Regions from separate parts of the Mesorhizobium hunchu genome, predicted to be linked through region 2. Evidence: riboswitches for the same ligand, from Rfam matches in the RefSeq annotation. Region 2 holds a riboswitch; each other region holds the start of a gene.
The links. Region 2 has a riboswitch for cobalamin ahead of ABMA46_RS12685 (ribonucleoside-diphosphate reductase subunit alpha). Riboswitches for the same ligand answer to the same signal wherever they lie in the genome.
Positions count from the first base shown of each region.

Region 1: linked by a shared signal. The riboswitch ahead of bluB (5,6-dimethylbenzimidazole synthase) and the one ahead of ABMA46_RS12685 (ribonucleoside-diphosphate reductase subunit alpha) in region 2 are both predicted to bind cobalamin.
Region 3: linked by a shared signal. The riboswitch ahead of ABMA46_RS06660 (ABC transporter ATP-binding protein) and the one ahead of ABMA46_RS12685 (ribonucleoside-diphosphate reductase subunit alpha) in region 2 are both predicted to bind cobalamin.

Region 1 covers NZ_JBEBMG010000002.1:427,248-434,735, forward strand. Annotated here, with positions in the region: gene fabI (enoyl-ACP reductase FabI) at 1-615, shown strand, start outside; gene ABMA46_RS05560 (histidine phosphatase family protein) at 656-1,243, shown strand; gene ABMA46_RS05565 (DUF1344 domain-containing protein) at 1,386-1,649, opposite strand; gene aroC (chorismate synthase) at 1,865-2,962, shown strand; gene ribB (3,4-dihydroxy-2-butanone-4-phosphate synthase) at 3,070-4,167, shown strand; gene ABMA46_RS05580 (hypothetical protein) at 4,256-5,224, shown strand; gene bluB (5,6-dimethylbenzimidazole synthase) at 5,228-5,953, opposite strand; cobalamin riboswitch at 6,002-6,183, opposite strand; gene ABMA46_RS05590 (histone deacetylase family protein) at 6,300-7,226, shown strand; gene ABMA46_RS05595 (exodeoxyribonuclease VII small subunit) at 7,230-7,488, shown strand, end outside.
Region 2 covers NZ_JBEBMG010000006.1:108,520-116,007, forward strand. Annotated here, with positions in the region: gene ABMA46_RS12660 (ABC transporter ATP-binding protein) at 1-262, opposite strand, end outside; gene ABMA46_RS12665 (efflux RND transporter periplasmic adaptor subunit) at 267-1,553, opposite strand; gene ABMA46_RS12670 (PhzF family phenazine biosynthesis protein) at 1,656-2,567, shown strand; tRNA gene ABMA46_RS12675 (tRNA-Lys) at 2,706-2,781, shown strand; gene ABMA46_RS12680 (DUF2218 domain-containing protein) at 3,000-4,076, opposite strand; cobalamin riboswitch at 4,513-4,725, shown strand; gene ABMA46_RS12685 (ribonucleoside-diphosphate reductase subunit alpha) at 4,832-7,488, shown strand, end outside.
Region 3 covers NZ_JBEBMG010000002.1:652,401-659,888, forward strand. Annotated here, with positions in the region: gene ABMA46_RS06640 (efflux RND transporter permease subunit) at 1-331, shown strand, start outside; partial or broken gene ABMA46_RS06645 (homocysteine S-methyltransferase family protein) at 1,480-1,794, opposite strand; gene ABMA46_RS06650 (FecCD family ABC transporter permease) at 1,879-2,871, opposite strand; gene ABMA46_RS06655 (ABC transporter substrate-binding protein) at 2,901-3,851, opposite strand; gene ABMA46_RS06660 (ABC transporter ATP-binding protein) at 3,871-4,656, opposite strand; gene ABMA46_RS06665 (DUF1636 family protein) at 4,653-5,156, opposite strand; cobalamin riboswitch at 5,114-5,316, opposite strand; gene ABMA46_RS06670 (cobalamin-binding protein) at 5,351-6,139, opposite strand; gene ABMA46_RS06675 (hypothetical protein) at 6,144-6,755, opposite strand; gene ABMA46_RS06680 (DUF2218 domain-containing protein) at 6,891-7,488, opposite strand, start outside.

The sequences.
Region 1 (7,488 bases), on a different contig from region 2:
GTGACCGATCCGGAAAGCCTCGACGCCGTTTTCGAGAACGTGGCCGCGAAATTCGGCAAGCTCGATTTCCTCGTCCACGCCATCGCCTTCTCCGACAAGGACGAGCTGACCGGCCGCTACGTCGAGACCACGCGCGACAATTTCCTGCGCACCATGGATATCTCAGTGTTTTCCTTCACCACCATCGCCAAGCGCGCCGAGCCGCTGATGAGCGAAGGCGGCTCGCTGCTGACGCTGACCTATTACGGCGCCGAGAAAGTGATGCCGCACTACAACGTCATGGGCGTCGCCAAGGCCGCGCTCGAGGCCAGCGTGCGCTATCTCGCCGTCGATCTCGGCGGCAAGGGCATCCGCGTCAACGCCATCTCGGCCGGCCCGATCAAGACGCTGGCGGCCTCCGGCATCGGCGATTTCCGCTATATCCTCAAGTGGAATGAATACAACGCGCCGCTCAAGCGCACCGTGACGCCCGAGGAAGTCGGCGATTCGGGGCTGTATTTCCTATCCGACCTGTCGCGCGGCGTCACCGGCGAGGTCCATCACGTCGATTCCGGCTATCACGTCGTCGGCATGAAGGCGGTGGACGCGCCCGACATCTCCGTCATTAAGGACTGACGGTTCCCGCACGGCTCCCTTCGAAAGACGCTTCAGCGCCATGTCTCCGCTTGTCTATATCGTCCGCCACGGCCAGACCCAGTGGAATGTCGACTACCGACTCCAGGGGCAGGCCGACATTCCCATCACTGAAGAGGGGCGGCGCCAGGCGAGCGCCAACGGCCGGCATCTGGCCGAACTGATATCCGATCCGGCGGCGTTCGATTTCGTCGCCAGCCCGCTCATCCGCACCCGCACCACGATGGAACTGATACGCTCGGCAATGGGGCTCGATCCGAAGGCCTACCGCACCGACGCGCGGCTGATGGAAATGAATTTCGGCGACTGGCAAGGCTACACCTTCGCCGAGCTGGAGGCGCGCAATCCCGGCTGCACGCGCGGCCGCGAGGAAGACAAATGGAATTTCGTGCCTCCCGGCAAGGACGCCGAGGGCTACGAACTGCTGTGCGAGCGCGTGCGGCCCTTCTTCGCGGAAATCGCCAAACCGACCGTCTGCGTCACGCATGGCGGCGTCATCCGCTCGCTCTTCCATATTTTCGGCGGGTTGGACGGCATCGCGGCGGCCAATGTGGAGACGCCGCAGGATCGGGTGCTCAAGCTCCAGGACGGGCAACTGGCCTGGCTCTGAGCGGGGCGTTCAGGCGCGGTGCGCCTGCGCCGGATGTCCAAAGCGCGCAGCTATCTTTCAGATTCGCTCGGCGCGCTCTAGGTTCTTGTTTTTGCGCATGTCTTTGTCCCGAAGCCGGTTTCCCGCTTTCGGGAGACATGTTTTAGTTCCCGTCGGAATCCGGCAGTTCCATGTCGGTGACGATGTTCTGCCCGTCGGTCACGTCATAGGCGATCACGACATCCATGCCGGGCTTCAGCGAATCGACGTCCATCTCGGCGTTGAGCTTGTAGGCCTTGCCGTCGTCCAGCGTCATCGTCATCGTATCCTTGTCGATCTTCTTGATGAGACCCTCGGTCTGTCCGGCAAGCGCTGTGCCGGCGAAAAGCATGGTGGCGATGGTGGTGACGCCGAACAGGATACGCATGGATTGTCCTTTTTTCAGATGCCGCCGTTCCCCGCAGCGGGCCAACTCGTTTGTTTGACGGGCGCAGGACAGCAGAAAGCAATCCAATGTGTCAAAAGTAAAACTGGCGACATCACAGGTGATTGCAGGCCGCCTGCCAATTTGACCGCCGCTCGAAACGACAATAGAAGGCGCCGGTAGCCGGAGGCGCTTCCGGCGCAGGGCTGGTTCGACGCATGTCTCACAATACTTTCGGTCATCTGTTCCGCGTCACGACCTGGGGCGAAAGCCACGGCCCGGCGCTCGGCTGCGTGGTGGACGGCTGCCCGCCGGGCATCCGCTTCACGCTCGCCGACATCCAGGCCGAGCTCGACCGCCGCCGGCCGGGCCAGTCGCGCTTCGTCACCCAGCGGCGCGAGCCCGACGAGGTGAGGATCCTGTCCGGCGTGCTGCCGGACGACGACGGCGCGACCCTCGTGACGACCGGCACGCCCGTCTCCATGCTGATCGAGAATGTCGACCAGCGTTCCAAGGATTATGGCGAGATCGCCCGCCAGTACCGGCCGGGCCATGCCGACTATGCCTATGAGGTGAAATACGGCCTGCGCGACTATCGTGGCGGCGGCCGTTCCTCCGCGCGCGAGACGGCGGCGCGGGTCGCCGCCGGTGCGCTGGCGCGCAAGGTCGTGCCGGGCCTGACCGTGCGCGGCGCGCTGGTTTCGATGGGCGAAAAGGACATCGACCGCGCCAACTGGAACTGGAATTTTATCGACGATCCCGAAAATCCGTTCTTCACGCCGGACCCGGCCTCCGTGCCGGTGTTCTCCGAGTATCTCGACGCCATCCGCAAGGCGGGTTCCTCGGTCGGCGCGGTGATCGAGATCGTCGCGGAAGGCGTGCCGGCGGGTCTCGGCGCGCCGATCTACGCCAAGCTCGATCAGGACATCGCATCCGGCCTGATGTCGATCAATGCAGTCAAGGGCGTCGAGATCGGCAACGGCTTCGCGGCCGCCCGCATCACCGGCGAAGAGAACGCCGACGAGATGCGCATGGGCAACGACGGCAAGCCTGTCTTCCTGTCCAACAACGCCGGCGGCATTCTCGGCGGCATTTCCACCGGCCAGCCGGTCGTGGCGCGCTTCGCCGTCAAGCCCACCTCGTCTATTCTTACGCCGCGCCGCTCCATCGACAAGGACGGCAACGATGTGGAGATCAGGACCAAGGGTCGCCACGATCCCTGCGTCGGCATCCGCGCCGTGCCGATCGGCGAGGCGATGGTCGCCTGCGCCATCGCGGATCATTATCTGCGGCACCGGGGACAGACGGGGAGATAGGGCAGTAAGGCAATAAGGCAGTAGGGCAATATGTTGCCAGTGCGCTTTCCCTGCCCTACTGCCTTATTGCCCTAAACTCTTATTGTCTTACGAGCGAAGCGAGCCCCATGCCCTACGACCAGAAAAAGACCGTCGAGGCCATCCGCGCCTTCGAGCGCGGCGAGATTGTCGTCGTCATGGACGACGACGGCCGCGAGAACGAGGGCGACCTGATCGTCGCTGCGGTGCATTGCACGCCCGAGAAGATGGCCTTCATCGTGCGCAACACCTCCGGCATCGTCTGCACGCCGATGCCCAAGGAGGAAGCCAGGCGGCTCAACCTCGCGCCGATGGTGGCGGACAACGATTCCGCCCACACCACGGCCTTCACGGTTTCCGTCGACTTCAAGCACGGCACCACCACCGGCATCTCCGCCGACGACCGCACGCTGACCGTGCGCAACCTCGCCAACGGCAATGTCGGCGCGAACGATTTCGTCCGGCCGGGCCACATCTTCCCGCTGATCGCGCGCGAAGGCGGAGTGCTGATGCGCTCGGGCCATACCGAGGCGGCGGTGGACCTGTGCAAGCTGGCCGGCCTGCCGCCGGTCGGGGTCATCTCCGAACTGGTCAACGACGACGGCACCGTCAAGCGCGGCCCCGAGGTCTCGGCCTTCGCCGAGAAGCACGGGCTGAAGCAGGTCTCCGTCGCCGATCTGATCGCCTACCGGCAGCGCCAGGAGACGCTGGTGCAGCGTGTCGCCTGCTCCGACATCGAGACCCCCGGAGGGACGGCCAAGGTCTACACCTACATGCTGCCCTGGGACGTGATGCACCATCTGGCTGTCGTCTTCGGCGATATCCGCGACGGCCACGACGTGCCGGTGCGGCTCCACTCCGAGGATGTGGTGCGCGACGTGTTCGGCACCAGCCATCGGCTCGACGCGATCATGAAGGCGATGGGCGAGGAGCGGCGCGGCGTCATCGTCTATCTGCGCGAGGGCTCGGTCGGCGTCGCGCATCAGGACCGCAATCGCCCGGCCGCCGGCGGCGAGGACCATGAAGAGGCCCGCCGCCGCGAGAGCGAATGGCGCGAGATCGGCCTCGGCGCGCAGATCCTCAAGGATCTCGGCATCTCTTCGATCCGGCTGATCGCCTCGCGCGAGCGCCATTATGTCGGCCTGGAAGGCTTCGGCATCCACATCGCCAGTACCGAGATTCTCTAGCGGAAATAGATGATCGCGCCCGCCGCGCCGTTGACGAAACGGCCGGCATGGTCGATCCTGCGGCATCGTCTCAACCGGGGGGAGGACGATGTGGGATTTCTCGATCGGCCGCTCGGTGTCGATCATGATAAGGACGTGGCCGTTCATCCTGTTCAGGATGATCGTCTATTTCGGCATCACGCTGGCCTATATCGCAGCGACCGGAACCGGTGCGGGCATCGGCTGGGGCGTGGGGCAGGCTTTCGCCAATGGCGGGCCGGAAGCCGGAGCCTTCTATGGCGGCGTCGCCGGTTTTGTATTGGTCTCTCTTGTTGTCTACTGGATCCGCGAATTCATTCTCTATCTGCTGAAGGCCGGGCATATCGCGGTGATGGTTCATCTGCTCGATGGCCGGTCCGTGCCGGGCGGTCAGGGTCAGCTCGCCTACGCGCGTGAGGTCGTTGCCGGGCGCTTCGGCGAAGCCGGCATCCTGTTTGTGGTCGATCAACTGGTGAAAGGCGCGGTCCGCGTCGTCACCGGCCTTGTCGGCGGCATTGCCGCCTTCCTGCCGATCCCCGGCCTGAACGGCCTTGTCGGCCTCATCAACACGGTGATCCGCATAGCGCTCACCTACATCGACGAGATCATCCTGGGCTACAATATCCGCGTCGGATCGTCCTCTCCTTTCGAGACCGCGCGGCAGGGTGTGGTGCTCTATGCCCAGAACGGCGCGAAGATGGTCAAGAACGCGGCGTGGCTGGCGCTGATCCTGTGGGGCGTCACCTTCGCCATCTTCCTCGTCATGCTGGCGCCGGCCGGCGCCGTCGTCTACCTCATGCCCGGCGAACTTGGCGGCTGGAGCTTCGTGCTGGCCATCGTCTTCGCCTGGGCGCTGAAGGCCGCCTTTGTCGAGCCGTTCGCCATTGCTTCGCTGATGCAGGTCTATTTCAAGGCGATCGAAGGGCAGGCGCCCGATCCTGAGTGGGACGCCAGGCTCTCCGAGGTCTCGCGCCAGTTTCGCGAACTGAAGGACAAGGCATTCGGTTCTTTTGGAGAAGCTGCCGCCCGCCCGGCCTGAGCGTCACTCCTGTGCCGGCAGGTCGGCGATCGCCTTGGTCAGCCCGGCGTCGCCGGATGCGCCATAGCGTTCGCCCATCACCAGTTCGGCGAGAGGCAGTCGTTCGCGCCACCTCCGCCGTTGCAGCTCCGGCGTCGTCGCGAAACCGGAGACCCGGCCGACGCACAGATAGGCGACCGGCACGACATGCTCGGGAATGCCGAGCAAGGCTTTGAGGGCGCCCTTGTCGAGGATGCTGACCCAGCCCACGCCGATGCCTTCGGCGCGCGCCGCCAGCCAGAAGTTCTGAACCGCGCAGACGGTGCTGAAGAGGTCCATCTCGGGATTGTGCCAGCGGCCGAGCGGTGAGTCCCTGGCGCGCTCGCGATCGCAGGTGATGCACAGGTTCAGCGCGCTTTCGCAGATGCCTTCGAGCCGCAGGTTCCGGTAGAGCGCCCGGCGGTCCTCGGCGACATTGCATTCTTCCTCGATGCGGGCCTGGAGGAAGATGTCGCGCACCTTCTCGCGTCGTCGCCTGTCGCGGATGACGATGAAATTCCACGGCTGCATGAAGCCGACCGAAGGCGCGTGGTGCGCGGCACGGATCAGCCGCGCCAGCGTACTGTCGTCGATCGGTGCTGCCACGAAATCCGAGCGGATGTCGCGGCGCGTGAAGATGGCCCGATAGACGGCCGCACGGGCGTCCTCGTCGAAAGCGTTGTCGTCCAGATGATGAGCGCCGGCATCCATCGCGTATCCCCTTGCGATCGAAAACAGGTCGCTCCGCCCGGCCTTGCGGGGCGACCGTCTTGCCTGGCCGGTCTTCTGGCTCGGGTTCGTCCCACATTCGGCGCCTTCCCGCCCTCAGGCAGTGGCATTTGCCGATGCGGTCCCCCTCACAGCGTTGGGCACGCCGCGGATTTGCACCGCGTTCCCGATTCTCCCGCTTCGCGGCGGGCACCTGGCGGGACCGAAACTAGCCCACGATCCCCTGTCTGCCTAGCGGAGAAGTGGTATCGGGCGTCCCGGGCGACTTTCCCCAGCCGAATTCAGCGCTTGCGTGGCGAAACGGCGTGTCGCGCTCTATGTTAGGCGCATGGTCACCCGCCTCTATACCCATCCGATCTACCTCGAACACCTGACACCCGCCGGACACCCCGAGCGGCCCGACCGGCTGCGCGCTATCCAGCGCGTGCTGGATGACGAGGCGTTCGCCGCGCTCGACCGGGTCGAGGCGCCGATGGGAGACGAAGCGACCATCCTTTATGCGCATCCGCAGGAGCATCTCGATCGCGTCCGCGCCGCCGTCCCTTCGGAAGGCATGACGCAGATCGATGCCGACACGGTCGCCACGCCGAAAAGCTGGCAGGCGGCGCTGACCGCGATCGGCGCCGCCAATGCGGCGGTGGACGACGTGTTCGAGGGCCGCGCCGACAACGTCTTCGTCGCCTCGCGCCCGCCGGGCCATCACGCCGAAAAGACGACGGCGATGGGGTTCTGCCTGTTCAACAACGCCGCGGTCGCCGCCCGCCACGCGCAGAAGAAGCACGGCGCCGAACGCGTCGCCATCGTCGACTGGGACGTCCATCACGGCAACGGCACGCAGGATATCTTCTGGGACGACCCCACGGTGCTCTATTGCTCGACGCACCAGATGCCGCTCTATCCCGGCACCGGCGCGAAGAACGAGACAGGTGCCGGCAACATCGTCAACGCGCCGCTGGCGCCGCGCACCGGCAGTGACACCTTTCGCGACGCCCTCCTGTCGCGCGTCCTGCCCTCCATCGACGCCTTCCGCCCCGACCTGGTCATCATCTCGGCCGGCTTCGACGCCCACCACCGCGATCCGCTGGCCGAGATCGATTTGACCGAAGAGGATTTCGATTGGGCGACCGGACAACTGATGGAAAAGGCCTCCACCCACAGCGCCGGCCGTCTGGTCAGCCTGCTCGAAGGCGGCTACGACCTGCAGGGGCTGGCCTTCTCGACCGCCGCCCATGTCGGCCGGCTGATGAAAGGATGACCGATGACCGCTGAAGCGAACGACGACGTCAAGACCAACGAGGACGTAAGGGCGATGAGCTTCGAGCAGGCGCTCGACGCGCTGGAGAAGATCGTCGACGACCTGGAGCGCGGCGACGTGCCGCTCGATCAGTCGATCAGGATCTATGAACGCGGCGAGGCGCTGAAGGCGCATTGCGACCGCCTGCTGAAAGCTGCCGAGGACAAGGTCGAGAAGATCCGCCTGTCGCGCGACGGCAAGCCGGTGGGCACGGAGCCGCTTG
Region 2 (7,488 bases):
TATAGAGATTGCGCAGCATGGCGCGACGGTTGCGATCCAGCCGCCCGGCATCGACGCCCATGAAGCTGTAGGTGCCGGCACTCGGCGTGTCGAGGCAGCCGATGATGTTCATCGACGTGGATTTGCCGGAGCCGGACGGCCCCATGATGGCGACGAACTCGCCTTGTCGAATGGCGAGATCGACGCCCGCCAGGGCGTGGACCTGAGCCTCGCCCTGACCGTAGGTCTTCCAGACGCGGTCGAAGGTGATGAGCGCGGCCATCGGATCAGCTCCGCTGCCGGGAGTCGGTGATGACCTTGTCGCCCTCCTCGAGGCCGGAGAGCACCTGCGTGCGGTCGCCGTCGCTCGCGCCGATCTTGACGTCGACGCGCTTCGGATGGCCGTCCGCCAGTACATAAAGGGTGCGGAAGCCTTCCGCGGGTTTTTCCTGCTGCCCGTCGCGCCAGCGGCCACGGCCGCCGCGCCCGGTGAACATGCTGAAGAAGCTGAAGCCGCGGTCGCGCGACAGCGAGGGACGGTAGCGGAACGCGGCGGAAGGAACCGTCAGCACGCCGTTCGCCTGTTCCGTCACGATCGAGACGGTCGCCGTCATGCCCGGCCGCAGCAGCATCTGCCCGTTGTCGACATCCAGCCGGGCGTCATAAGTCACGACGCCGTCGGTGGTCACCGATGCATAGGCGATATCGCGGATCGTCGCGTCGAACGGCCGTTCGGGAAAGGCGTCGACGGTGAAGCGGGCCTTCTGGCCGGGTTTCACGGTGCCGATATCGGCCTCGTCCACGGCCGCCTTCAATTCCATCTTCCGAAGATCGGCAGCGATGACGAACAGCACCGGCGCCTGCAGCGAAGACGCGACTGTCTGGCCCGGATCGACCGAGCGGGTCAGCACGATGCCGTCGATCGGCGCGTAGATGGTGCTCTTGGCAAGGTCGGCCTGCTGGGTCTTGAGGTCGGCATTGGCGATGGCGAGATTGGCTTGCGCGCTGTCGAGCGAGGCCTTGGCGCGGTCACGCTCGGCGGTTGCGGATTCCAGCGCCTGCTGGGTCGCCATGCCCTTCCGCGTCAGTTCGCTGGCCCGCGCCAGCGCCTGCTCGTTTTCCTTGAGCGTGATCTGGGCGGTTTCGACGGCGGCCGCGGCGGCCTTGGACGAGGCCTCGGCGCGTTCGATCTGCGCTTCGAGCTTGGATGTATCGAGCTTGGCCAGCACGTCGCCCTGCTTGACCTGTTGGTTTTCATCCACCGCGACGGACCGCACCACGCCAGACAATTCGCTGGAGATGTCGACCTGGGTGAGCGGCTGAAGCGTTCCGGTCGCCGAAACTTCGACGGTCAGGTCGCCGACCGTCGCGGGCGCCGTCGTGTAGTCGACGGCGGGCGAGGAGCCGGAACGGGACTGATAGACGACCACGGCAGCGGCCGCGACCATGATCGCGGCGAGCACATACCACCAGCCGCGCCGGCGGCGCTTCTTCTGTCCCTTGCCGTCGAGCCCGAGGGCCGTCTCGATTGCCGGAGCGGAATCAGCGTCCGGCCGATTGACAATCTGGTCCAAGGCGGACCCCTATGCTGTCGAACGTCCCTATGGTTGGACACATCGGGCCTTATGGTCCTGAATTCAAGTTAAATTTCGCTCATGTTCGCAACGGGGCAAGCCATGAAGAACCGCAGATACCTCGTCTACGACGTCTTTACCGACCGCGCGTTGGCCGGCAATCCGCTGGCGATCGTGCTCGACTGCGAGGGCCTCGACACCAAGGCGATGCAGGCTGTCGCGCGCGAGTTCAACCTGTCGGAATCGGTCTTCGTTCTGCCGCCTGAGGATTCCAGGCACAGGGCGCGGCTCCGCATCTTCACGCCGGACTACGAAATGCCCTTCGCGGGCCACCCCACGGTCGGCTCGGCCGTGGCGCTTGCGGAACTGGAGGAGAACGGCGGCTCCGACGCCATCTTCGTGCTGGAGGAGAACATCGGTCCCGTTCGCTGTGCCGTGCGGCGCGGACAGGGCGCGACATTCGCCGAGTTCGACCTGGCGAAGCTGCCGGAGCAACTGGAGCTTTCCGCCGACCCGGAAGCGATCGGTGCTGCGCTCGGTCTCGGCCCGCACGAGATCGGCTTCGAGAATCACCGGGTCTCGTTCTTTTCGGCCGGCGTGCCCTATGTCGCCATTCCGGTCGCCAATCTCGCGGCGGCCGGCAGGGCGCGCCTCGACAATGCCGCATGGTCCGAACTCGCGCCGCGAAAGAGCGAATGGGCCTTTGCCAGCCCCTATATCTATTGCAGGGAGACGGTGGATCACGCGAGCGCCTTCCATGCGCGCATGATCGTGCCGGGCAGTCCCTCTTACGAGGACCCGGCGACGGGTTCGGCCGCCGCCGCCTTCGCCGGCGCCGTCATGCAGTTCGATCGCCCGGGCGATGGCACCTCGCGCTATTGGATCGAGCAGGGGCTGGAGATGGGGCGGCCGTCCCGAATCCGGCTGGAACTGGAAGTCGAAGGCGGCAGGCTGACCGCCGGCCGCATCGGCGGGCAGGCCGTAAAGGTGGCGGAGGGAACCTTATTTGCATGATTTCCGGCGCGGTTGCAGCCGAGCGAAAAAGCCGCGAGAAGACTTTGCGGCGGAATTGCAGGGAAATGGCCGAACAGGGCTGGACATGCCGAAACGCGGCGGCTATATGCCCGCCCAAGCTGGCTTCGCCGGCCGTGTGGGTGTGTAGCTCAGTTGGTAGAGCAGCTGACTCTTAATCAGCGGGTCCACAGTTCGATCCTGTGCACACCCACCACTTAAATCCCTTGGAAATGCTGTATTTTTTGGCTTCCAAGGGGTGCCCTGAGCCCTCGGTATCTGACGGCGCATCGGCTACCGGGCCTTCCGGTCGAAGATCACGTAATTGTCCAACCCGATATCTTCGAAAGCTCCGCTGTTTCCTTGTAGCTCTCGCTCAGGTCCATGTTTTAGGCGCTTTTGAAGTTCGTCGGCGTTGCCCAATGCGGACCAGCGTCAGCCCGCCATCAGTCCGGCCGCTCCGCGGCGCCAATAGGCGGCGGCGAGCGTCTGGTCTCGGCCGAGCCCCATTGCGCCGCGCCAATGGTCGCGCACGGTTTTGGCAGGGGTGGCTTCCGCTGCGAACCAGCCGAATGTGGAACCGTCTCGCGGCCATTGCACGGACAGCACCTCGCCGGCCAATCGCCCGTCCATAGCCGCCGCCTTGCCGTTCCGCTCCAGCCAGTGCAATTCGATCTGTGTGGCATTGCCGATCGCCTGCCGCTCGTTTCGGTCTGCGATTTCGATGAAAGCGACGCCTTTCGTGAAAGCGGGCAAGGTTTCGAGCAGGCGCCCGATCGCGGGCAGGGCGGTTTCGTCGCCGCCGAGCACATACCAGTCCGCCGGCCGCACAGGGCGGCCGACCGGCCCCATGATGCCGACCTTCTGGCCCGGTTTGGCCTGGAGCGCCCACGCCGAGCCGACGCTTTCGCCCTCATGGACGAGGAAATCGACGTCCATGAAGCCGGCGTCGATGTCGAGCGCGCGGATGGTGTAGACCCGCGCCGCCGGTCGCCGCTCGTCTGACGGCCAAATGGGCAATCCGTTGCTGCCGAGGGTCGGCCAGATCGGATCCGGAACCGTCCTGGTGGGAAACAGGACGCGAACGTGCATGCCGCCGAACTTGCCGAAGCGCTGGAGGTCTTCGCCCGTGAGCCGGATCCGCCGCATATGCGGTGTCAGGTCGCAGACGGAGGCGACTGTCATCTCGCGAAACTGCGCAAGCCGCGTGTCCCCTGCGAGATCGCCGCTCCAGATGATCTCCGGCCCGTCTTCCTTGGCATAGACCTGCACGGCCGTGGCGAGCAGGTCCTTGATACGGGCAAGCCCGTCTCGGTCGTCCGCCTCGGCGCGCATGACCAGAAGGCCCGGCTTCATGTCAAAGGAAGCCCGCCCGAAGGCGAAGCGGAAGCCGACCCTTTGCGCCTCCTGGCGGACATCGGCATCGAAGCTCTGCAACCGGTCGACGATGAGGCCGATGTAGCTCGGCAGATTCGGCAGGCGCAGTCGCGCTTCGCAGTTCAGGCTGGTCATGTCTGACATCCCGGATTATCCACCGATGCGTCCGGTCAGGGCGATCTTGAAGGTCTGCCTGCGCCCTGTACGGTCGCCGCCGGGTTAGTCGACCAACCCGGCAAGTGTTTGCAATGGCTGGATATTAAAACATGATGCCATGAGTCAACTTTATTTCTGCGGGCTGATCGGAATGTCGGTGGAGACAGGAAGGGTGGCGGTCGTGATCTGGTCCGGGCGGCCGACATATCCGATCGCCCGAGGCCGCCGCTGTGCTGACCTCGCTGGCGGTGCTGATCGTTTTCATTTCCAAGGACAATTCGCGCGAAGGAATTCAGGACTGGATCGATCTGATGTACGGCTGGAAACGGCATTGTTGCGAGGCATGGCGGGCCGTCATCCACACAATCGCGATCTTTCTGAGACCCTAAATATTGACGGAACATGCAATTGGCGATCTATATGTAGACGTCATGGTTCTCCGTAGCGATTCTTGCTTCGGAGCTAAGAGGGAAGCCGGTGCCCCGATTCCGGGAATGCCGGCGCTGCCCCCGCAACTGTAAGCAGCGAGCCTGCGTCGATGAATGCCACTGATGCCGCGAGGTATCGGGAAGGCCGACAAGGGCGATGACCTGCGAGCCAGGAGACCTGCCGTGACAGCATGAAACGTCCACGGGCGGGGTGTCCCGGAGGTGCGCTTGCGGCGGCTTGGGCATCTGTCCACCTGTCGACATGCGTCCGCTTCACGCCCCGTCCACAACGCCACGGGGAAACAGATGCCGGCGACCACGACACTCCACACCGAAGCGACCGACAAGGCTCCGATCCTTTCCAGCGACAGCGGGCATACGCCGGCGGAGCCGGGTTACCGCGTCATCCGCCGCAACGGCGCGGTGACGCCATTCGATCCGATGAAGATCACGGTCGCGCTGACCAAGGCCTTCCTGGCAGTGGAGGGATCGACGGCGGCAGGCTCCAGGCGCGTGCACGATGTGGTCGCCGATCTCACCGATCAGGTGGCTTCCGCGCTGACACGGCGCGTCGGCGAAGGCCGCACCTTCCACATCGAGGACGTGCAGGACCAGGTCGAACTGGCACTGATGCGCGGCGAGCACCATAAGGTGGCGCGCGCCTATGTTCTCTATCGCGAAGAGCGGGCGCGCGAACGTGCCGCCGAAAAGGCGTCGGTGGCGGCAAGTTCCGCGTCGTCGCTGCACGTCAAGACGGAGGATGGATCGCTCAAGCCGCTCGACGAGGAGCGTCTGGCCCGTATCGTCGAAGAAGCCTGCGACGGGCTGGATACCGTGTCCGCCGCGCCGATCCTGAGCGAGGCCAAACGCAACCTCTATGACGGCCTTTCGCTGGACGAACTGTCGCTGGCGCCGATCCTGGCCGCCCGCACGCTGGTCGAGCAGGAACCCAATTACGCCTTCGTCTCCGCGCGGCTGCTGCTCGACCGCCTGCGCCGGGAGGCGCTCACCTTCGTATCTGGGCGCCCGGAGCAGGCGACGCAGGCCGAGATGGCAACGCGCTACGCCAGCTATTTCCCGGAATTCCTGCGTGTCGGCATTGAGGCCGAACTGATCGATCCCGAACTTGGACGCTTCGATCTGGCGCGATTGGGCGCGGCGCTGAGGCCGGAACGCGACCTGAACTTCCAGTATCTCGGCCTGCAGACGCTCTACGACCGCTATTTCCTGCACACGCGTGGAAAAAGGTTCGAACTGCCGCAGGCCTTTTTCATGCGCGTCGCGATGGGCCTTGCCGTGCGCGAGATCGACCGCGAGGGCAGGGCTATCGAATTCTACGACCTCCTGTCATCCTTCGATTTCATGGCCTCGACACCGACGCTGTTCAATTCAGGAACGCTGCGCCCGCAGCTTTCCTCCTGCTTCCTGACCACGGTCGCCGACGACCTCGACGGCATCTTCAAGGCGGTCAAGGACAACGCGCTGCTGGCGAAATATTCCGGCGGCCTCGGTAACGACTGGACCCTGGTGCGCGGCCTCGGCGCCCACATCAAGGGCACCAACGGCGAGAGCCAGGGCGTCGTGCCGTTCCTGAAAGTCGCCAACGACACCGCCATCGCGGTAAACCAGGGCGGCAAGCGCAAGGGCGCTGTCTGCGCCTATCTGGAGACATGGCACGTCGACGTCGAGGAGTTTCTCGACCTCAGGAAGAACACCGGCGACGACCGTCGCCGCACGCACGACATGAACACGGCCAACTGGGTGCCGGACCTGTTCATGCAACGCGTCGAGGCGGACGGCGAATGGACGCTGTTCTCGCCCGATGAGGTGTCGGACCTGCACGACCTCTATGGCACGGCGTTCAAGGCCGCCTATGAGACATACGAGGCGAAGGCTGCCACCGGCGGCATAAAGGTGTTCCGTAAGGTCCGCGCGCTCGACCTGTGGCGCAAGATTCTGACCATGCTGTTCGAGACCGGGCATCCATGGGTCACTTTCAAGGACCCTTGCAACATTCGCTCGCCCCAATGCCACGTCGGCGTCGTGCACTCATCTAATCTCTGCACCGAGATCACGCTGAACACCTCGAAGGACGAGGTGGCTGTGTGCAACCTCGGCTCGGTCAACCTTGTCAATCATGTCATCGAAAAAGGCCTCGACCTCGACCGGCTGGCCAAGACAGTCGGCACGGCGATGCGCATGCTCGACAACGTCATCGATATAAACTTCTACACGATCCCCGAGGCGCGGCGCTCGAACCTGCGTCACCGCCCGGTCGGGCTCGGCCTGATGGGCTTCCAGGATGCGATCCAGAAGCTGCGTATCCCTTATGTCTCCGACGCTGCCGTCGCTTTCGCCGACGAGAGCATGGAGGCGATCAGCTATCATGCGATTTCCGCCTCGGTGGACCTCGCCGCCGAGCGGGGTCGCTATCCGAGCTTCAACGGCTCGCTGTGGTCGAAGGGCATCCTACCAATCGACTCCATCCGTCTGCTGGAAGAAGCACGTCCCGGCGTAGAAATGGACAGCGGTTCGACCCTCGACTGGGAGAGCCTCCGCAAACGGGTCAAAAAGACTGGCATGCGCAATTCCAACTGCATGGCGATCGCGCCGACGGCGACCATCTCCAATATCTGCGGCGTGTCGCAGTCGATCGAGCCGGCCTACCAGAACCTGTTCGTCAAATCGAACATGAGCGGCGACTTCACCGTCGTGAACGCCCAGCTTGTCCATGACCTGAAGGCGAGGGGCCTGTGGGACGAGGTGATGGTCTCGGACCTCAAATACTTCGACGGGTCCGTGGGGCAGATCGACCGCATCCCGGACGACCTCAAGGCGCTCTACGCCACCGCCTTCGAGATCGAGTCCTCGTGGCTGATCGAAGCGGCATCTCGCCGTCAGAAGTGGATCGACCAGGCGCAGTCGCTCAATCTCTACATCGCCAATCCGAGCGGCCGGAAGCT
Region 3 (7,488 bases), on a different contig from region 2:
CGCACGCGAACTGGAATTCTCCGGACTGACGCCGAAGGAAGCGGCAATCGAGGCAAGCCGGCTCAGGTTGCGGCCGATCCTGATGACCTCGATGGCCTTCATAATGGGCGTGGTGCCGCTCGCACTATCGACCGGGGCTGGCGCCGAGATGCGTTCGGCGATGGGCATTGCGGTGTTCGCCGGCATGATCGGCGTGACGGCAATGGGCATTTTCCTGACACCTGTCTTCTATGTGGTCATGCGGCGGCTGACCGGCAATCGCCCGCTCAAGCAGTCCAGCCAGTCGACGATGGCGGTCCACGGCACATTGGCCCCAGCCGTGGAACGATAGGCTGAAATGACCTCAAAATGGGCCAACCGGACCACCAAGCATGTGCAACGGCATATTCCATCTAATGCCGTTGCACCCGGACGATTGCGAATGATCATCCTGTAAACGTCTATACGCTCTTTTGCGGTCGTGAAACTTGCCATTCCCCAAGCATGCGGATACTCTGGTCCGCTTTTTAAGCAAGCTTGGGGGCCGTTAGCGGCCTGGCTGGTTCCGGCTGGGATTTGCGATAAGCTGCCGTTCTGCAGGCGGACTCTTTGTGGTCGTTTCGCTTTCTCTGTCGCTGTCCAAATGCTGCCATACATCCAGCGACCGATTCTCGGCGTGAGTGGGGTCTAAGCCGGGCCGGTCGTTTCGAAGCTCGGATTTCCAGAGTGGGACAAGATATTTAGCGTCGCTCCAACAAGGAGACGGGTGCCTTCCCCATCCCGCCGAAGCCGAATATCCACTTTTTAAGTTTCATAGCGCCGACGAGATCGGCCGCGCCCTATCTGGGCACTTTCGGAGTATCTAGGATCAGGTTCGCTGGAACCGGCGCGCACCAAGCCCATCAGGGCAGGTATGCGGCCAACGCATTCACCAGGTTAACGGTAAGGCCGTGGCCGATAGCACGACCGCATAATCAGCTTTGCTATAGAATACGAGCGGCATCGTCGCTCGAGCAACGGCAAAGGCGCCACTACCGATCCCGAACAGCGCGAGATATCCTCCCACTGCTAGGAGACTGACCCCACCGTTCCAGACCGTAATTAACCCAACGGAATGATCGCTCCCGAAACCACGGCGATCGAAAGAGCATCCCATCGGCTTCCGCCGAGGAGGTCGATGATGCGCCCTCCGACCTTGGCAGCACTTACGAGCGATGCAATCGCAACCGCTTTTGCAAGATCGGCACCCAGCGCCCGAAAGAGTTCGATCCTAACGGCCTGAACCCCGAAGGTCACGAGACCATTCAACGCGATCGCCACCGCGATCAACCCGAAGACCCGTCCCTTTCCGCCGCTCCCTCTTTCTGTGGGCATGGCTGTCGGCATGGTCCGGGTCGCCGGCAGCGCAAGGCAAACGAGCGGACAGACCAGCAGCGCCATGGTGGCCGCGTAGATCAGGGCGGTCGTCCGCCAACCTGCCCAATGATCGAGCAACGCCGTAATGCGCGTGGAGGAAAAGGTGTTTGTCTCGATGATGTCGGCGCCGGCCTTGACGTAGGCGTAGTGGATATCCTCGATAGCCTTCGGCTGAGCCAGGATCAGAAGGTCGTTGTTGGCCTGCTGATGACAGGCGCAGCCGACGAAGCGGTCGCTGCGGAAGTGGTCTTCCTGAAGTCCGAGACCCTGGATCTGCATGCCCATCGCCCCGTCGAGGACAAGGATTCGCTCACGCGCGGCGGCCTGGAGCTCGGCAAGGATTTCGGAGCCGTCCGGCTTGGCGGCGACCGGCCCGAAGAGCTCATCGACTGAAGACATATGCGACGTTTCTCATTCCCGGCACGGCATTACCGGAAGCAAGCCACATAAAGACATCTTTATGTCAATATACGATTTGTCGGCTTACCGCTCCTGACGCGGCCGCAGCAGCATCCAGACGACAAACACCGCGCCCAGAGAGCTGGTGACGATGCCGATCGGCAATTCCTGCGGCGGCAGCAAGGTGCGCGCCAGCAGATCGCTGGCCAGCACGATCACCGCGCCGAAGACCGCGCAGGCAAGGATCAGCCTGAAATGCAGCTCGCCTGCCAGGCGGCGGGACAGATGCGGTATCATCAGCCCGACGAAGCCAATGACGCCGGCGACGGCCACCAGCAGCGCCGTGGCGAAAGCCGAAACCAGGAAAGTCGACCAGCGAAGACGCGCGACCGGCACGCCGAGGCTTTCGGCCGTGCTTTCCCCGGCAAGCAGTGCGTCGAGGCTGCGGTGGCTGCGCAGGGCGAACCCGCCGACGCTGGCGGTGCCGACAAGGGCAAGCCCTATATTGTCCCAACGCGCAAGACCAAGGCCGCCCATGGTCCAAAACAGCACCGAATGCGCGGCCCTCTGGTCGCCAGCGAACACCAGATAGTTCGTCAGCGCGGTGAACAGGAACGAAACCGCCAGCCCGCCGAGAATGAGGCGCTCGGGCCCCTGGCTGTGAATGCGCGACACGAGTCCGAGCACGACCAGCGCCGCCAGGATGCCGCCGCTGAAGGCGGCGACGGGCAAGGTCCAGATGCCGAGCCGGTCGCCGAAGACGGTTATCACCGATACGGCTCCGGCCGCCGCGCCCGAGGACAAACCGAACAGGAAAGGATCGGCCAGATCGTTGCGCGTCACCGTCTGCAGCAGAGCCCCAACGATACCGAGGCCAGCGCCAACCAGAACGGCGAGGATCGTGCGCGGCAGGCGCAGTTCGACGACGATGCTCGCGACCGGACCGGAACCTTGTCCGTCGCCGAGTCCGAGGGCACCGGCAATTGCCCTCAGCACATCGTGCAGCGGGATCACCGTCGAACCGAAAGCTATCGACAAAAGCGCGAGGGCGACGACCGCCGCCGCCCCGCCCGCCATCGCCGATCGGAAATAAGAGGAGGCCAATCTCAAAAGGCGTCGGGATACATCGCCTTGGCGATCTTCTCGATCGCGGCGATGTTGGCCGGCCCGGGCGTCAGCTCCTCATAGCGCAACGGCACGAACCGCCCGTTCTTCACCGCATCCGTCTCCTTCATGGCCGGGTGCGCCTTGAGGAACTCCATCAGCTTCTGTGCGCCGCCGCCGTCCTGGTAGTCGAGCAGGATGAGGAACTGCGGATTGCGGGTGGCGACCGTTTCCCAATCCGTGTTGCCCCAGCTCGTCTCCATGTCGGCCATGATGTTGACGCCGCCAGCCGCCTCGATCATCGCAGTCGGCATGGCGAACTTGCCCGCCGTGAACGGCTTGTCCTCGCCGGAATCGTAGAGGAACACCCGTGTGCCCTTGCGGTCGCCGACCTTTTCCTCGATGCCGGCAAGTTCGGTTTTCCAGCCCGACACCAGCTTTCCGGCTTCCGTTTCCTTGTCGAAGATCTTGCCGAGCTTTTCGATATCGCCGTAGAGGAGGTCCATCGACGCGGCGGGCCGGTTCTTGTCCAAGTGCACGCAGCTCTCCGTCAGCACCAGCGTCTTGATCCCATGCTGGGCAAGCGTATCCGGCGTGACGTCGCCGCCCGGCTTCATGCCGTAGTACCAGCCGGCGAAGAAGAAGTCCGGGTTCGCGGAAAGAAGGTTCTCCATCGTCGGATATTTCGGCGCGAGTTCCGGGATGGAACCTTGTTCCTTGATGAACTCGGGCGTGAGCTTGTACCAGCCGGTGATGCCGGTGACGCCGACCATGGAAGGCTGCAACCCGAGGGCGAAGGCCATCTCGGACATGTTGATGTCATGGACGACCGCCCGCTTCGGCGCGGCATCGAAGGTCAGCGGCGTACCGCAACTGTCCACCGTAATCGGATAGGCGAAGGCCGGAAAGGCCAGAAGGGCCGGGATAAGCGTGAAGGCGACGCGCCTGAGCATTGAATGGTCTCCTATAGGTTTAGCGGGAAAGACGAAGGGGTATGTCGAAGACGGTGAGTTCGCGGTCCTCCACGGGATGCGGGAGCCGCAGCACGTCGATGGAGAACACATCGCGGACAAGGGCGGCGTTCAACGTCTGCCGCGGCGGGCCATACGCCTTGAGCCGGCTGGCATCCATGATGGCGACATGGGTGGCGAAGGGCGCTACGAGCGACAGGTCGTGCAGGACGGCGATAACTGCTATGTCCAGGCCGGCCACCAGCTCGACCAGTTCGCCACGGGCGCGCGGATCGAGGTGATTGGTGGGCTCGTCCAGGAAAAGCACTTTTGGCTCCTGGGTCAGCGCCCGGGCAAGCTGCACCCGCTGCCGTTCGCCTCCCGACAGGGAGCCGATGGTGCGACCGAGCACCTTCAGCATGCCGGTGCGCCGCAGCGAGTCCACGACGATGTCGCGGTCCGTGCTTCTTCCGCGGAGGCCTAGGTGCGGCACGCGACCCAGTTCGACATATTCGATGACGGCCAGCCGCGGGTCTGGCACGTCGCTCTGGCCGACCACCGCGATACGCAGTGCCCGTTCCGCAGGGGACAGCCGACGAAGAGGTCTGCCATCCAGCCATACCTCCCCGCTTGTCGGTCGCAGCAAACCCGCCAGCATGCGCAGGAGGGTGCTCTTACCCGCACCGTTCGGGCCGACAATGGCGAGGCGTTCGTTCTTGTGAACCTGCAATGCGACCGAACTGACCAGTTCCAGTCCATCCTTCGTCCGGAAGCCCAGATCAGCGCATTCGACGAGGGCCGCTGTCATTGGAGGCTGTGCTCCGCGGGGGCGGGTATGCGTGCGATGATCTTGCCGGCAAGGCCCGCCGGGCGCTGACCTTCGTTGCACCAGCCGCCCAACAATGAGGTATAAAGATCCGCAAACTCCAGCAGCGCCTGCGCGTGCAAGTCCGGGTCGATATCCCCAAAAAGGTAGCTTGCCTTGCCCGGCGCCGAGAAGCCGACTGTCAAGGGACGGTCGCAGCCGGCCATGCAGCCAACGCCGCCGAGAACGAGATCGCACGTCGTCCGGGCGGCAAGAAGGTCTTGGAGCCGGCCCAGCAATAGCAACCCAGGCTGACCGTTCCCACCACGGCACCGGGTGCAGACGTGAATAGTGTGCTTGGTCGCCGCCACTGCAAACCGCCATCTCGAAATGGGGGCGGAAGGATGTCCGGATCGCGGTGGCAACCGCTCTCGAAGCGTCCTCCCGGAACACCCCGTCCGGTCAACTCGTCGCGATGGCAGGTCTCCTGGCTCGCGGGTCACCGCTCGGTCCTACCTTCCCAGCCGTGAAGCCAGTGGCATGTCGGACGTCGCTAACCGCTCACAGTTGCGGGGGCAGCCGCGGCATTGGCTCTGGAGCCTCACCGCGTTCCCTTTTCATCCCGGGCCTTGCGGACCGGGAACCATCGGTGGGGACCATAGGATCTGCCGCGGCCAATGGCAATCCGGACGGCGAGCTACCGATCTCGCCACGTCCCGAGCGCGACAAGGATCGCGTCGAGCCCGTCCGTCAGGGCGGCCGGTCCCGGTTGCAAGATCAGCGGCGACTTGATCTCGACGGTATGGCCTTTGCGGACGGCCGGGATAGCCTCCCATCCGGGCCGGGAGCGAATCCTTTCGGGAACCACTTTCTTGCCGCACCATGAGGCCAGGACGATGTCGGGTCTGGTGCCAACCACGTCTAGCGAGGAAACGATCCGGTCCTTGGCAGCCCTCTCCTTCGCCTTGCCGGGAAACACGTCGTCGCCGCCTGCGATACCAACAAGTTCCGACACCCAGCCGATACCGCTGATCATCGGCTCGTCCCACTCCTCGAAGTAGACGCGGGGCCGCTGTAGCCCCCGGACCGACTTCTCTATGCCGCGAAGCCGTTCTTCATAGCTGCGCGCCAGCGTCTCCGCCTTTTCGGCCGCTCCGACGAGAGCGCCGACCGTGCGGATCATGGCGAAGATTCCGGCTATGTCGCGCTGGTTGAAGGCGTGGACCGCGACGCCCGCGCGGACAAGCTCGGCCGCGATGTCGGCCTGAAGGTCGGAGAAGGTCAAAACCAGGTCCGGCTCGAGCGCCAGCACTTTCGGAATATCGGCGGAGGTGAAGGCCGAGACGCGCGGCTTCTCGCGGCGGACTTGCGGCGGGCGGACGGCATAGCCGGAAACCCCGACAATGCGGTCCTGCTCGCCCAGCAGATAGAGCGTCTCCACCGTCTCTTCCGTCAGGCAGACGATGCGCTCGGGAGGAAAGCGCATCCGCTCAGGCGTAAGCGCCGTCACGCCCGGCTTCCGGACGTGCAAGGAAACCGATGGAGAGGGCAAGCTTGTGAAGCGATGCCAGGGCCGCGAGCGCCAGCATGTTCGGCCAGAGGATTTGTAGGATGACAGGAAGCGAGAATGCGTCATCTCCGGACGGCAAGACTGCGGTCGCCGAGAACAGGGCGAGTTCGTAGACGGCGAACGCGACCGTAAACCCCGCGACGAGCACCAGAGGCCCGGACCGGATCCTGGCGCTTAACAAGGACACGGCACCGGTTGCGAGCGCGGCCGCGACGCCGATCGCCGCACCCCAGGCAAAGCTGTCCCATATCCTCGGATAGCCGAGCGCCAGGTAGCCGACCGTCTGATTCGTGAGCCATGCGACGCCCGTCAGCATTAGCGCGCCGCGCCGCGGCATGTTGGCAGCGGCAACGGTTGCGATCGCCGCGAATGGCATGGCACAGGCAAGCGCGAAGCTGAACACGACGCTGAGGGCGGCGACAAAGACCACCCAGCAGCCCTGGCGCAGGCTGGCGGAGCCATCATGCATCACGGCGATGTTCATGACGCGAGTCATATCGCGACCTGCCTGGCGTTTCAACGCCGCCAGCATGATGCCGATCTCGGGCGGGCGGCCACGTAACAGCACGAGGGTCCGGTCGGCCAGTTGATAGGCGTGATCGGGCGCGTGCGTGGTGAAGACGACGGCCAGTCCGTCATCGGCAAGGCGCGGTGTGGGCAGCCGAGGCTACTGGCTGACTTCCTTTCTCGCGGTATCGCCGGAGAAGCCGCGGCGCCAGTAGGCGACGGCAAGGTGCTCGTTGCGGCTCAGGCGGCAGTCCTCGCGCAGATATTTGCGGATCGAGCGGAAGGCTGCGTGCTCACATCCGGTCCACGCAAAAACGGGTCGGCCGTCCGAGGGCATGGCCACATCGCGCACGGCCCGTACGAGCCTGTCTGTCGTTCCGGCCGGTGCGCCGTCCCGGCAGAGCCATTGCAGGTCGAGTTTGGCGGCCGAGCGCAGGTCCTGCCGTTCGGCCGCATCCGCCACCTCGATGCGCACCACCGCCTTCGCCCCGGCCGGCAGTTCTTCCAGGATGCGGGCGATGGCCGGCAGCGCCGTCTCGTCGCCGGCGAGCAGATACCAGTCCGCCTCGCCAATGCTACCGCCCCCCGGGCCGGTCATGCCGACGATATCGCCCAGCCGGGCATCGGCCGCGAAACGGGCGCCCGGCATTGCCTCGCCCTCATGCAGGACGAAATCGATGTCGATCTCACCTTTCGCCACATCGATGGCTCGGATCGTGTAGATGCGTACGTCCGGACGGTCGGCGGTCTCGGGCCAG